2 regions of the Candidatus Enterococcus ikei genome follow, and region 1 is predicted to be linked to the other one. Evidence: predicted binding sites of a transcription regulator. Region 1 holds the regulator's gene; the other holds the start of a gene.
The links. Region 1 encodes LexA, which represses DNA repair genes until DNA is damaged. Its sites were predicted from a motif close to CNAACANNTGTTNG; they were not measured.
Positions count from the first base shown of each region.

Region 2: the regulator LexA is predicted to act here: its motif matches at 4,251-4,264, upstream of JZO69_RS07275 (ATP-dependent DNA helicase).

Region 1 covers NZ_JAFLWD010000027.1:7,522-15,306, reverse strand. The annotation lists gene JZO69_RS11290 (cation:proton antiporter) at 1-1,076, shown strand, start outside; gene JZO69_RS11285 (ABC-F family ATP-binding cassette domain-containing protein) at 1,133-3,019, shown strand; gene JZO69_RS11280 (thymidylate synthase) at 3,032-3,979, shown strand; gene JZO69_RS11275 (dihydrofolate reductase) at 3,998-4,498, shown strand; gene lexA (transcriptional repressor LexA) at 4,694-5,362, opposite strand; gene JZO69_RS11265 (DUF896 family protein) at 5,678-5,920, shown strand; gene tkt (transketolase) at 6,019-7,785, shown strand, end outside.
Region 2 covers NZ_JAFLWD010000015.1:88,402-96,186, reverse strand. The annotation lists gene murC (UDP-N-acetylmuramate--L-alanine ligase) at 131-1,468, shown strand; gene JZO69_RS07290 (MaoC family dehydratase) at 1,607-2,089, shown strand; gene JZO69_RS07285 (Bax inhibitor-1/YccA family protein) at 2,082-2,762, shown strand; gene argJ (bifunctional glutamate N-acetyltransferase/amino-acid acetyltransferase ArgJ) at 2,996-4,153, shown strand; gene JZO69_RS07275 (ATP-dependent DNA helicase) at 4,295-6,658, shown strand; gene JZO69_RS07270 (asparaginase) at 6,838-7,785, shown strand, end outside.

The sequences.
Region 1 (7,785 bases):
TTGTCTTGATTTACAGTGTGAAAAACGGAATTAAAAATCTTTGGTCATCTATGAATGAAATGTTGATTTTAACATTTGGTGGAGTTAAAGGAACAGTCAGTTTAGCCACAATTTTCATTTTGCCTTTAACAGTAAATGGTCAAGATTTTCCTGAGCGATCGTTGCTATTGTTTATCACGGCTTGTGTGATTTTAGTTACTTTAGTAGGTGGTATCCTTGTCTTGCCTTTTTTAACTGAATCTGATGAAGCAGAAAGTATGAACATTCAAGGCATTACCTTACTTCAAGATGTCATTGAACGTCTTAAAATGATCAATCAAGAAGATCCGCATGTAGAAATGAATGTAGTGATTGAAAATTATCAAGATCGTGTAAAAGAATTGTACACAGAGCAATTGCCCTCAGAACAGCGGCAAGAAGTCCAAGAGTTAAGAGCGCTGATTGTTTCGATTGAGCGTGATGGCTTAGAAGAAAGTTTTCGTCAAAAAGAAATTGGTATTGAAGGTTACCGCTTGTATGAACGTCTGATTTCTAGAATGGAACGTTCGATTGCGAGACAATTACTTTCTATCATCGGCTTTTGGCTATTGTTTGTCCGCCAAATCATTGCTATTTTTGTCCATCCTAAATTATCATGGGCTAGAAAAGACGAAGAAAATCGACGAGAATTTCAAAAAGAAGAATTAGAAAACGTTCGACAAGTATTTTTACAAAACACAGAAGTTATTTTGAAAAGTTTGGATAACTTAAAAGGGGTATATGACGACGAGATCATTCGTTTCTTTATTGAAGGACGTTTACAGTTTGCTCACAGATTGGAAGATGGAACATTTATTGATTCGTTTATTGTTCGTTCTCAGTCTAATTATGTTAAAGAACTATTGATTGGTTATCAAGAAGAGCGCAGAATAATCGATGAATATGAGCTTGCTGACAAAATATCTTCCTATGAAGCAAATGAATATCGAAAAAATGTCAACTTACTAGAATCGTATTCGATCAATGATGTTTCTAGTACGATTCCGTTGCGGAAATTAACAAGAGAACTAAAAAAAGAAGCTCAGCGAGAAAACTAGCTTCTTTTTTTTGCTTTTTTTTGATACAATAAGCAGGATGAAAAGGGCGTGAGCATATGAAAGAATTAAAAGTAAATGAATTAACCAAAACATACGGAGAAAAAACATTGTTTGATCATATCTCTTTCCATATCCATGATAAAGAACGAATTGGATTGATTGGTACAAATGGAACTGGTAAAACGAGTTTATTGAATATCCTTGCTGGCAAAGATAGCGGAGATGGGGATGTTGAAGCTGTTCAACAACCAAATGATTATCAAATAGGCTACCTTTCTCAAAACCAAGAATTCGACTCAGAATTAACCGTTGTTGAAGCAGTATTCCAAGGAGATACACCGATTATTCAAGCAGTTAAAAATTACGAATTGGCATTGCTCGCTTTAGCTGCTGATGGAAGTAGTGAATCAGCTCAAAAACAGTACGCTCAAGCGGAAGAACGTATGAATAAAGAAGATGCCTGGACAGCAGATACAGATGCAAAAATCATTTTACAAAAACTTGGAATTGAAACATTGCATAAAAAAATCGGCGAATTATCTGGTGGACAAAAGAAGCGAGTGAGTTTAGCGCAAGTATTGATTGAGTCACCTGATTTGTTACTATTAGATGAACCGACAAACCATTTAGACTATGAAGCCATTAGTTGGCTTGAAGGCTTTTTAAACGGATATCATGGTGCAATTTTAATGGTTACACATGACCGATATTTTCTAGATCGGGTGGCAAATCGTATTTTTGAATTATCTTTTGGTAAATTGCATGAATACAAAGGAAACTATGAAGCATATATCGTAGCCAAAGCAGAACGTGAACGCGTTGAACTTGAGCAAGAAGATAAAAGAAAGCAATTTTATAAACAAGAACTTGAGTGGATGCGTGCAGGTGTACAAGCACGAGGGACGAAACAACAAGCACGTCAAGATAGATTTTATGATCTTAAAGAAAATCTTCATCAAGTGAATCAAAAAAGTCAATTAGAGATAGATGTAGCTACACAAAGACTAGGGAAAAAAGTATTAGAAATCAAAGATGGAAACTACCAGATCGAACATAAAACAATTTTAAATGCATTTGATCTTCTAATTCAAGCAAAAGACAGAATCGGAATTACTGGGAAAAATGGTGCAGGGAAATCTACATTGCTGAATATCTTGGCTGGTCGTCTGAGCTTAGATAGCGGAATTTATTCAATTGGCGAGACAGTACGCTTGGCTTATTATACACAGCAAAATGAAGCGATGGATTCAAACCAACGAATGATTTCTTACCTGCAAGAAGCAGCTGAACAAGTCCAACGAAATGATGGGACAAGTATAGGTGTTGCTGAATTATTGGAGCGATTTCTTTTCCCACGTTTTATGCATGGAACTGTCATCGGTAAGCTTTCCGGTGGAGAGAAACGTCGTTTGTATCTATTAAAACTGTTGATCAGTCAGCCAAATGTGTTATTATTGGACGAGCCGACAAATGACTTGGACATTGATACGTTGACAATTTTGGAAGATTATATTCAAACATTCAAAGGGGCGGTAATCGCCGTTTCACATGACCGATATTTTCTCGACAAGACGATGGACAAGCTACTTGTTTTTCAAGGAGAAGGTCAGATTGCAACTTATTTTGGATCGATGAGTGATTATTTGACTGAGAATAAAGAACAGAAGAAAAAACCAACGAAAATCGAATCAAAACCGATAAAGGTATCTGAGAAAAAAGAAAAAACAAAATTAACTTACATGGAACAAAAAGAGTGGGCAACAATCGAAACAGATATTGGGCAACTTGAAGAACGAACAGCACAGCTTACAGAAGAGATGAATCATCAAGGTGATGATTTTACTAAACTACAGCAACTTCAAACGGAGTTATCAGCTGTTGAACAAGAGTTAGAAGAAAAAATGGAACGCTGGGAATATTTGAGTGAATTTGCAGAAAATTAGGAGGCAGCAACTATGGAAGAAGCATATTTAGCATTAGGCCGCAAAATTTTAGAGGAAGGTCACTTGAAAGAAGACCGTACAGGAACTGGTACACGCAGTATTTTTGGTCACCAAATGCGTTTTGATTTATCAGAAGGATTTCCTTTGTTGACGACTAAGCGAGTACCATTTGGTTTAATTAAAAGTGAGTTGTTATGGTTTTTAAAAGGAGATACTAATATTCGTTACCTATTACAACACAACAACCATATATGGGATGAATGGGCGTTTGAGCGTTATATCAAAAGTGAAGACTACCATGGTCCGGACATGACAGATTTTGGCCGTCGCGTCTTAGCAGATGAAGCTTTTAAAGCGAGCTATGAAAAAGAACATAAAGAATTTTGCGAAAATATTTTGACGGATGAGGCTTTTGCTGTTAAATATGGTGAGTTAGGTAATATTTATGGAGCGCAATGGCGTCATTGGGAAACAAAAGAAGGTCATTTTATTGATCAATTAAAAAATGTCATTGACATGATCAAAAAAACACCAGATTCTCGTCGCTTGATTGTTTCGGCTTGGAATCCAGAAGATGTCCCTTCTATGGCTTTACCACCTTGTCATACAATGTTTCAATTTTATGTAAATGATGGTAAATTAAGTTGCCAGTTGTATCAACGAAGTGGCGATGTTTTTCTAGGAGTTCCGTTTAACATTGCTAGTTATGCGTTATTGACGCATTTGATTGCACATGAAACTGGTTTGCAAGTGGGAGATTTTGTGCACACAATCGGGGATGCACATTTATATACAAACCATGTCGACCAAATGAACGAACAACTTACAAGAGACATTCGTTCATTTCCGAATTTAAAATTGAATCAGGAAAAACAATCTGTTTTCGATTTTGAAATGGAAGATATCGTTATTGAAGGATATGATCCACATCCAGCAATCAAGGCGCCAATCGCCGTTTAATTTGAAAGGAGTTCCTCCATGCTAGCAGCCATATGGGCACAAGATGAACAAGGGACAATCGGTAAAGAAAATCGTTTACCTTGGCATTTGCCGAATGATTTGAAATTTTTTAAACAAATGACTGAAGATAACACGATCGTTATGGGAAGAAAGACTTTTGAAGGCATGGGGAGCCGTCCATTGCCAAATCGACAAACAATTGTCATAACTAGAGACAAAGAGTATTCTGCAAAAGGAGTCATCGTACTTCACGCTATAGAGGACGTACTTGATTATGCGAAGACATTCTCTGGAATTACCTTTATTGCTGGTGGATCAGCAGTATATGAAGATTTCCTGCCATATTGTGATGTGTTATATCGTACGGTTATTCATCATACATTCGTTGGAGATACCAAATTTCCGACTGTTTCTTGGGATGATTGGACATTGATCAATTTAAGCGACGGGGTCCAGGATGAAGAAAATAATTACGCGTATCAATTTGAAACCTATCAACGTAAAGTAGCCTCTGAATAACTGACACTTGAACTTATGAATTGAATTTATTCAGATTTTAGCCTGAATGAATTCTTTCATAAGTTTTTTTGGAGATTAAAGAGGAAAGGAGAAGGGTGGTAGGAAGTGTCATTTTCGATAAAAGTTACTCTGTTTCTCTTAAGATATGGATAGAGCAAAAAACCATACTTATTCCAGCATGGTTTTTCTTATTACCTAAATATGATTGCGATATAATCCAACAACTTTGCCCAAAATGCTTACATTATTCAAAATAATTGGGTCTAATGCATCATTTTCTGGCTGTAAACGAATATGATCTGACTCTTTAAAGAATCGCTTGCAAGTCGCTTCGTCTTCATCTGTCATAGCAATAACGATATCACCATTAGAAGCAGCACTTTGTTTACGAACGATGACTTGATCGCCATCTAAAATCCCTGCATTGATCATACTTTCTCCTCTAATAGTCAGCATGAATAAAGCATTTTCTTCTGTCTGTAAATCTGGCGGAACAGGGAAAAAGTCAGAAGCTTCTTCTACAGCTAAAATAGGTTCACCAGCTGTAACAACACCAAGCATTGGAATGACTGATGGCTTGACACCAATTGTTTCCAAACCATCAGCAGTTAATTCAATTGCTCTTGGCTTTGTAGGGTCACGTAAAATCAAGCCTTTTTTTTCTAAACGCGCTAAATGTCCATGGACAGTAGAGGTTGAAGAAAGATCAACTGCTTTTCCAATCTCTCTCACGGTTGGTGGATAGCCTTTAAGCTCAACTTGTTCATATATATATTTTAATACTTCGATTTGTCTTGTGTCTGTACGTTTCACCACAACCCGCACCTTCTTTCGATTTATAATTTTAGTGTACCATAGTTTCATACAGGAATCAAACAAGCGTTCGTGTTTTTTTGAAAAAAGTAAATCATGCATATTTTCGGGAAAAAATAGCTGTGTTTAACGTTACATTCTGTAAATAAGAGGTGTTGTTCCTCATTTTTATCGTGAATATGGTTGTATTTTTCCTGCTCATCTTATAAGATAGACATGGAAAGTAAACTTGTCTTGCTAGTGTGCTAGCTCATCAGAGAAAAGATAAAAATAGACTTGTGAGAAAACGTGTCACAAACTTATTTCCCTATTTTCATGACAGCGATGGACAAGCCCACTATGTTTTTATATTAAGGAGGCAAAAACATGTTATCGTCAGAAAAAATGAAACGAATCAATGAACTTGCTAAAAAGGCAAAGGACAGCGGATTGTCTGAGAAAGAAAAAGAAGAACAAAAAGTACTTCGTCAAGAATATCTAGCTGCTTTCCGGGGAGGTATGCGTCATCATATAGAAGGGATGAAAGTTGTTGATCCTAAAGGAAATGATGTAACGCCTGAAAAATTGAAAGAGATCCAAAAGGCTAAAGGATTACACAATAGAAAATAATTTTAGTTTTTTTTACTAAAAGTAATTGCTTTCATAAAGGAAATACGCTAAAATATAGTTAATAAAGGTAAAAAAAACCTAAATAGGAGATGATTTTTTTGTTCGACAACACGGATCAGTTAGGCGTTAATACAATTCGCACATTGAGTATCGAAGCAGTACAAAAAGCAAACTCAGGACATCCTGGATTACCAATGGGTGCTGCACCTATGGCTTATGCACTTTGGACAAAACATTTAAAAGTAAACCCTAAAACATCAACAAATTGGGCAGATAGAGATCGTTTTATTCTTTCAGCAGGTCATGGTTCAGCAATGCTTTATAGTTTACTTCACTTAGCTGGCTACAATGTCACAATAGATGATTTGAAAAGCTTCCGTCAATGGAATAGCAAAACACCTGGACACCCAGAAGTGCATCATACAGATGGTGTTGAAGCAACAACTGGTCCTTTAGGTCAAGGTATCGCTATGGCTGTAGGTATGGCTATGGCTGAAGCACATACAGCAGCGACTTATAATCGTGACAGCTTCCCTGTGATCGACCATTATACGTATGCTCTATGTGGCGATGGTGATTTGATGGAGGGTGTTTCTCAAGAAGCAAGTTCTATGGCTGGACATATGAAATTAGGTAAATTGATCGTGTTATACGATTCAAATGACATCTCTTTAGATGGACCAACATCAAAAGCCTTCACAGAAAATGTTGGCGCCCGCTATGAAGCATATGGTTGGCAACATATTTTAGTTAAAGATGGCAATGATTTGGAAGCTATTTCGAAAGCTATTGAAGCTGCTAAAGCTGAGTCAGACAAACCAACTTTGATTGAAGTGAAAACTGTAATTGGTTATGGCGCACCAAAAGAAGGAACTTCTTCAGTGCATGGTGCACCAATCGGAGCAGAAGGAATTACAGCCGCTAAAGCTGTTTATGGCTGGGAATATCCTGATTTCACGGTTCCAGAAGAAGTAGCTACTCGCTTTAAAGAGACAATGGTTGAAGAAGGCGAAGCAGCAGAAAATAAATGGAACAACATGTTCGAGAACTATACAAAAGAACATCCTGAGTTAGCTAAACAATTTAAACAAGCATTTTCAGATGAGCTTCCTGAGAACTGGGATAGTGAATTACCAACCTATGAAGTGGGATCAAGTGCAGCTAGTCGTGTAACTAGTAAAGAAACGATTCAAGCTATTTCAAAAGCTGTACCTAGTTTTTGGGGCGGATCTGCTGACTTGTCTGCTTCAAATAATACAATGGTTGCATCTGAAAAAGATTTTGAACCAGGTCAATATGAAGGTCGCAACATTTGGTTTGGTGTTCGTGAGTTTGCAATGGCCGCTGCAATGAACGGGATTCAATTACATGGGGGAAGCCGTGTGTATGGCGGAACATTCTTTGTATTTACTGACTATTTACGTCCAGCTGTTCGTTTAGCTGCAATTCAAAATACACCAGTAACTTATGTATTGACACATGATTCAGTTGCTGTTGGAGAAGATGGACCAACACATGAACCAGTTGAACAACTAGCAAGTATTCGCTGCATGCCAGGTGTGCAGGTTTTACGTCCAGCAGATGGTAATGAGACAGTGGCAGCTTGGAAAATCGCAATGACGACAAAAGATGCACCGACTGTTTTAGTTTTGAGCCGTCAAAACTTACCAGTGATCGAAGGAACAAAAGAAAAAGCAAGTGAATTTGTTCAAAAAGGCGCTTATGTAATTTCTTCGCAAAAGGGTGCTAAACCTGAAGGAATCCTGATTGCTACTGGTTCTGAAGTGAACTTAGCAATCGAAGCTCAAAAAGCATTGGCTGAACAAGGAAAAGACGTTTCTGTCGTTTCAATGCCAAGTTTTGAC
Region 2 (7,785 bases), on a different contig from region 1:
TTTATATCCTTTAATGTTCGATCATTTTGGGTTGATTATTTTTAGATTTTATACGATAATTGGAAAAGTATGATTTTAATAAAATAGCGAATTAATTGTTTTATATAGGGAATAAGAAAAGAGGATTAGAATGAGCAATTTAGAGAATAAGTTACATCATTTTGTTGGGATAAAAGGTTCAGGAATGAGTTCATTAGCTTTGGTATTATTTGAAAAAGGCTATAAGGTACAGGGCTCAGATGTGAAAGAATACTTTTTTACACAACGTGATTTGGAAAAATCTGGTATTACGATTTTACCTTTCAATGCTGATAACGTTACGAAAGATATGATTATTATTGCAGGCAATGCATTCCCAGACACGCATGAAGAATTAGTTCGTGCCAAAGAATTAGGTGCTGAAATTATTCGTTATCATGATTTTATTAGCCGTTTTATTCAACCTTATACAAGCATTGCAGTAACTGGTTCTCATGGGAAAACAAGTACAACAGGTTTACTTTCTCATATTTTAACAGGGATTGCACCAACTAGTTATTTGATAGGTGATGGTACTGGACACGGAGATCCCAATGCTGAATTTTTTGCTTTTGAGGCGTGTGAATATCGCCGTCATTTTCTCGCTTATTCTCCTGATTATGCGATTATGACGAATATTGATTTTGATCATCCAGATTATTTTAAGAGCATTGAAGATGTTTTTTCTGCTTTTCAAACAATGGCTGAACAAGTGAAAAAAGCTATCTTTGCTTATGGAGATGACAAATACTTACGCCAATTGAAAACAGAGGTACCTGTTTATTACTACGGATTAGCAGATGACGATGACATCCAGGCTAAAAATATCCAACGAACAACACAAGGCTCGTCTTTTGATGTTTATCATGATGAGAACTTGGTGGGGCACTTTGTTTTACCTGCTTTTGGGCAACATAATATTATGAATGCCTTAGGTGTGATTGCGGTAGCTTACTTTGAAAAATTAGATATGAAAAAAGTTGCAGATGAAATGTTGACTTTTGAAGGGGTAAAACGTCGCTTTACCGAAAAGAAAGTTTCTGACATGATCATCGTAGATGATTATGCACATCATCCAACTGAAATCATTGCAACGATTGATGGTGCTCGCCAAAAATACCCAGATAAAGAAATTATTGCTGTTTTCCAACCGCACACATTTACACGGACGATTGCATTGATGGATGAGTTCGCGGAAGCATTGGACCTTGCTGACGCTGTTTATCTTTGTGATATTTTCGGCTCAGCAAGAGAACAACAAGGCGATGTCAAAATTGAAGATTTAGGCAATAAAATTAAAAAAGGTGGACAAGTTATCAAAGAAGAGAATGTATCTCCTCTTTTAGATCATGAAAATGCCGTAATGGTCTTTATGGGAGCAGGAGATGTTCAAAAATTTGAACAAGCTTACGAAACCCTATTAAGTAATACAACTAGAAGTGTTTTATAAACTAAATGATTGATCAAGATCGTTTGATGGAAAAGTTTCAACGACACATTTTGTGATTTGTTGAAGCTTCTTCTTTTTAACTTGCCTTTTACTGTCATTTTGGTACAATTATCTTATCATTAGTGGAGGTGTACTAATTTGAATATCGGAAAACCGAGAAAATTAGGCAAAACCATCGAAGATATTGAGGAAGGCGATTCGCTGTCTTTAACCGAATCGATCGAAGATAAAGATCTACTTCTTTATTTGGGCTTAACCAACGACGCCAATCCTTTATATATCCAACATGATTATGCCCAAAAAACAGAATATGGCAAACCAATCGTACCATCAATCATGCTGATGGGAATTATCACTAGCGCGATTTCAAAACATTTACCAGGACCAGGCTCACATGTAGTCAATTTTTCGGTGAATTTTGTTGAACCAGTTTTTCATTATGAGACACTGACTTTTCAGTTTGAAGTCATTAAGGTGGATAAGATGAAAGATGTGGTGACAATTTCGATTGAAGTGGTCAATGAGGAAGAGGATCGTGTTCTTGATGCGGTCGTAATGGTTCAGCCGCCTCAGGTCACATTAGCTGAATTAGAAGAGAAAGAAGGTAATATAAATGAATAATGGAGCAGTTGTAAATGCGGGAATAAACAAGTTTTATTCAAAAATCTATGCATTTTTAGCGATGGGAATTGGTGTAAGTGCTCTTGTGTCATATCTAATATTGACTGCTTTTCCAGGAGTTTTAGTTGCACTATTAAAGTCCCCAGGTTTATTTTTTGGTTTATGGCTTGTGGAGATCGGCTTGGTTTTATTTTTAGGGTTTAAAGCACAGAAGAATCCTAGTTTGGCAATCAGTGGTTTCATAGCATATTCCATTATAAATGGTGTGACGATTTCTGCTACTTTACTAATGTACGCTCAAGCAACAGTAGTCAGTGCTTTTATCAGCGCTGCCGCAACTTTTGGGGCGATGTCATTAGTTGGAATGTTTACGAAAAAAGATTTATCAGCAATGGGACATGCGGCTTATAGTGCCTTGATCGGTATTATTATTGCAATGGTCATTAATTTCTTTTTCCTACGCAGTAGTGCAGTGTCATTTTTCATTTCGATTTTGATGGTTTTGATTTTTGCTGGGATTACCGCATATGATAATCAAAGAATTCGTCAAGTATACAATGAAACAGGCGGACAAGCAGGAACAGGAATAGCTGTATTCTTCGCATTACAATTATATCTTGATTTTATTAACTTGTTCTTAGCATTTTTACGTATTTTTGGTAAAAATAATTAATTAAAGAGTTTGATTGAGCAGTATTCAGAGAAATCTGAATACTGTTTTTTTATGCGTGATATAGATTTTTATACGAAAATCGGTTATATTTTGTATTAAAATTCTTTTTAAAGGTATTTTTTTGATTAAAAATCCATTGACTATCCGTTCTCTTTGATTTATACTTTTATAAAATTAGAAATATATATAGATTTACTAATGTTCAGTTAATAATCTACGGGATGGTGTAAAAAATGGAAGAGTATGAAAAAATACCAAAAGGATTTAAATTTTATGGCACACATGTTGGGATAAAAAAAAGAAAAAAAGACTTTGGCTTGATCGTAGCAGACGAGCTGTGTCATGGGGCAGCTGTCTTTACCAAGAATACGTTTTGCGGTGAATGTATACCGATCGGTAAAGAGCATGTAAAAAATGCTGAATTGCAGGCAGTTGTTGTGACTAGTGGCATAGCTAATGTAGCCACTGGGAAAATTGGTAGAGAAAATGAATATAAGATTTTAGAACAATTATCCAGTAAGCTACAAATTAAAAAGGAAACTATTTTGCCTTCTTCAACAGGCTTGATCGGGCCTCAATTGCCAATCGAACTGATCGAAGATTTTTTGGAGAATAATTCGCTTGCATTGGAAAGTACTTACGAGAATTTTGCACAAGCTATTTTAACAACGGATCAACGAATCAAGGTTCGCAGTATCAAAGTCAATGATGGAACGATTTTAGGTATCGTTAAGGGCTCTGGAATGATTGAACCAAATATGGCGACGATGTTGGCGTATATTTTAACGGATGCTAAAATAAGTAAAGAGGCCATTTATCCGATGCTAAAAACAGCAGTCGATCAGTCTTTTAATACAATTAGTATTGATACGGACACAAGCACAAGTGATACGGTCGCTTTTTTAGCTAGTGGTCATTATGAAGTTGAAAAAACAGACTTGCAAGCAGGACTAAATCAAATTTGTAAAGAACTCGCTTTAGATGTTGTAAAGGATGCTGAAGGTGCTTCGAAAACCATGTTTGTCACAGTTAAGAATGCTGAAAGTCAGGAACAAGCTAAAAAAGCTGGAAAATCAATCATCAACTCGCCGTTAGTAAAAACTGCTTTATTTGGCAATGATCCCAATTGGGGCCGTATCGCAATGGCGCTTGGAAAAACAGAGGGTTTGATTTTTGACCAGAATAAAGTAGAAATCTATTATGGCAAGTATCCTATTTTTTCAAATAATAATGAAGAAAAGCAAAACGTCAGTCAGATTGCAGCGTACATTGAACAAAATGAAGATATCTATTTAACGGTAGATCTTCATCAAGGATCAGAAAGCTTTGAGGTAATTGGCTGTGATTTGAGTTATGAATATGTCAAAATAAATAGTGATTATTCGACGTAGTGATATCTTATCCTATCAGAATCGAAGCATGTCACTATGTTTTTGAAAGAGGAGTGAGCAGGACTGAAAAAGTTTTGTTCGCTCCTCTTTCATTTTGCGAATGTATGTTCTATAATAAATAAATGATAGGTGGGATGGAACATGCCGAATACTCAAAGAATCGCAGTCCGCAAATTAGTGGAGTTTATTTTACGCAGAGGTAGCATTGATGCTAGATATACAAATACAAGTGAACATACAGCGTTAGAAGGAGCTAAAATCCATCGGAAGCTTCAAAAAGCAGCCGGAGATTCATATCAAAAAGAAATCAAACTAGCAATTGACATAGAATTAAACCAACAAACATACATAATCGAAGGTCGTGCAGACGGGATTTTTATTGATGAGCAAGAAAGAACCGTAATCGATGAAATCAAAACATCTGAACCTGCATTTTCAGAGTTGTTGGATGAGCAAATAGATATGTTTTGGTATCAGGTAATGTGTTATGGACATATTTATTGCCAGCAGGAAGAGTTGGATATGATCACCTTACAATTGACCTATTATCAAACAACAACAGAAGAAATCACTCGACAAAAAAAGGAATTTACTAAGGAAGAACTAAAAGTTTTTTTTGATGACCTGACACAAAGATATGAACAATGGTTGATTTTTAAAGCAAACTGGCGAACGATTCGAAATCAATCATTAAAAAAACTGCCTTTTCCATATGGAGATTATCGGGCAGGACAAAGAGAATTAGCAGTCGCTGTTTATAAAACGATTTTAAGCGACCAAAAACTATTTGTTGAAGCACCAACTGGGACAGGCAAAACGATCTCTACCTTATTTCCAACATTAAAGGCGATTGGTGAAGAGCAAGCAGAAAGAGTTTTTTACCTAACAGCTAAAACGATCACGCGACAAGTGGCAGAAGATGCAGTAGAAGCCATGAAACAAAAAGACTTGAAGTTAAAGAGTGTTACATTAACCGCAAAGGATAAAATTTGTTTTTTAACAGAAAGAAATTGCACACCAGAAGCTTGTCCATTTGCGAACGGTTACTATGATCGATTAAATGAAGGACTTTGGGACCTGTTGAATAATGAAAATCAATTTACACGTGAAGTGATTGAATTATATGCACGTAAACACACCTTATGTCCGTTTGAATTGTCTTTAGATGTTAGTTTATGGTGCGATCTAGTGATTTGTGATTATAACTATTTATTTGATCCTGTCGTTTATCTAAGACGTTTCTTTGAAGAGCAAACAGAAGTGAAAGAAAATATCTTCTTAGTGGATGAGGTCCATAATTTAGTTAATCGTTCACGGGAAATGTACTCAGCGGTTTTGTCTAAAAGTAAACTGTCTACACTAAAAGCACTGCTTGATAAAAAACAAACTAAATTGATCCGAGGGATTAGCAAAATTGAAAAAGAGTTTGATCGTATCAAACAAGTTTGTGAAGATGAAGCTACAGAATTTTTACACCAAAAAGAACCTATCGATTCTCTGGTCAAAGTTGCCTATTCGTTAGCTGAAAAAATAAAAGAATGGCTGCCGGAAAATCAAGACCATACTGAGCTGAATCAAGTGTTGACTATTTACTTTGACTTACTGAATTATACGAAAATAAGTGATAGCTATGATGATCATTATTGTACCTATGTAAATTGTCAAAACTACGATATTAGTGTTAAGCAATTTTGTATCGATCCATCGTACCTTTTACAGCAAAAATTGGATAAAGGAAAAGCAAGTATTTTATTTTCAGCGAGTTTAACGCCATTGGATTACTATCAGGAGGTTTTAGGTGGTGGGGAAGAAAGTTTGCGCTATCGAATTCCCAGTCCTTTTCCAAAAGAAAATCAATTATTGGTGATCGAAAAGTACATTCAGACAACCTATAAAGAACGAGAGAAAAGTTATAACAAAATTATCGAAAGCTTGACTAATATGATCCAACAAAAAAAGGGAAATTATTTTGTCTTCTTTCCATCTTATTCTTATATGGATATTATTTATGAAATGTTCCGACAAAAAAATCCTACAGTCAAAACAAAAATTCAGGCAACGATGATGAATGAAGCGGAACGGGAAAATTTTTTAGCTGATTTTGTTTCAGAGCCCAAAGAAACATTGGTTGCTTTTTGCGTATTAGGCGGTATCTTTTCAGAGGGAATTGATTTAAAAGGAAGCCGTTTGATTGGGACTGCAATTGTGGGTGTCGGTTTACCGCAAATCAATCATGAACAAGAATTGATCAAAGGTTATTATGATCTAGAAAAACATCTAGGGTTCCAATTTGCTTACCAGATTCCTGGGATGAATAAAGTGTTACAAGCGGCAGGTCGCGTAATTAGAGATGCAGCAGATCAAGGAGTAGTTTTACTTTTGGATCAACGTTTTTCATCAGCGCCTGTTCAACGTTTATTTCCACCACATTGGAATGTGGTTCAAACCAGTTACTCACCTGAACAGACGAAGCAGTTGATGCAGCGATTTTGGCAGTTGAATTGAATAATGTCAATAGAAAAAAACGACACTTACTGGTATACTAACAGAAGTATTGAGAGATAAAAAAATGTTTTTGTGTAAATATAATTAGTATAGAAAAAGCCGAATTTCTGATTATCGGCTCTTTTTTGAGTAGTAGACCTTAAGTCTGCATAAACAAAATAATCATAAGGGGACTAAAAATGAAAACAATATTAGTTTTGCATACAGGCGGCACAATTTCCATGTCAAAAGAGGCAGATGGAAATGTTACGACCAATCATATGAATCCATTGCTTGATCAAGAAGAACTATTAGCAGGAAAAGTCAATTTGGTTGTAGAACCGATTTTCAATATCCCTTCACCTCACATGACTTTGGAACGAATGCTAGAATTAAAACAACGTATCCAGAAGGCTTATTCAGAAGATGTTGATGGCGTTGTAATCACTCACGGAACAGATACATTAGAAGAAACTGCTTATTTTTTAGATATTACCTTGGAACGTAAAATTCCTGTTGTGCTAACTGGTGCCATGCGTTCAAGTAATGAAATCGGGACAGATGGTTTATATAATTTTATTAGTGCCGTTTGGACAGCGTGTTCTGATGATTCTTATGGAAAAGGTGTGCTTGTTGTGATGAACGATGAGATTCACACCGCTCGTTATGTAACAAAAACGCATACCACAAATGTTGCGACCTTCCGTACGCCGACATTTGGACCTATTGGTATGATCGCTAAGGAGCGAACGTTTTTTGCCAGTGAGGTTCGTCCTCAAGAAGTTTGTGATATTCATAGTGTTACTGGAGAAGTTTACGTTATTAAAGCGTATGCTGGCATGGACGGTAGTTTATTTGATTTGGTTGATAATGACCAAACCAACGGGATTGTGATTGAAGCTTTAGGGGCAGGCAATCTTCCACCAGAAACACTGCCTGCAATAGAAAGACTTTTAACAAGAAAGATTCCAATTGTTTTAGTTTCTCGTTGTTCTAATGGAATTGCTGAAGATATTTATGACTATGAAGGCGGCGGAGTTAATCTGAAGAAAATGGGGATTATTTTTTCTAGAGGGCTAAATGGACCAAAAGCACGTATTCGCTTGATCGTTGGTTTAAACAGTGGTAAAAATCAGCAAGAGTTGTCA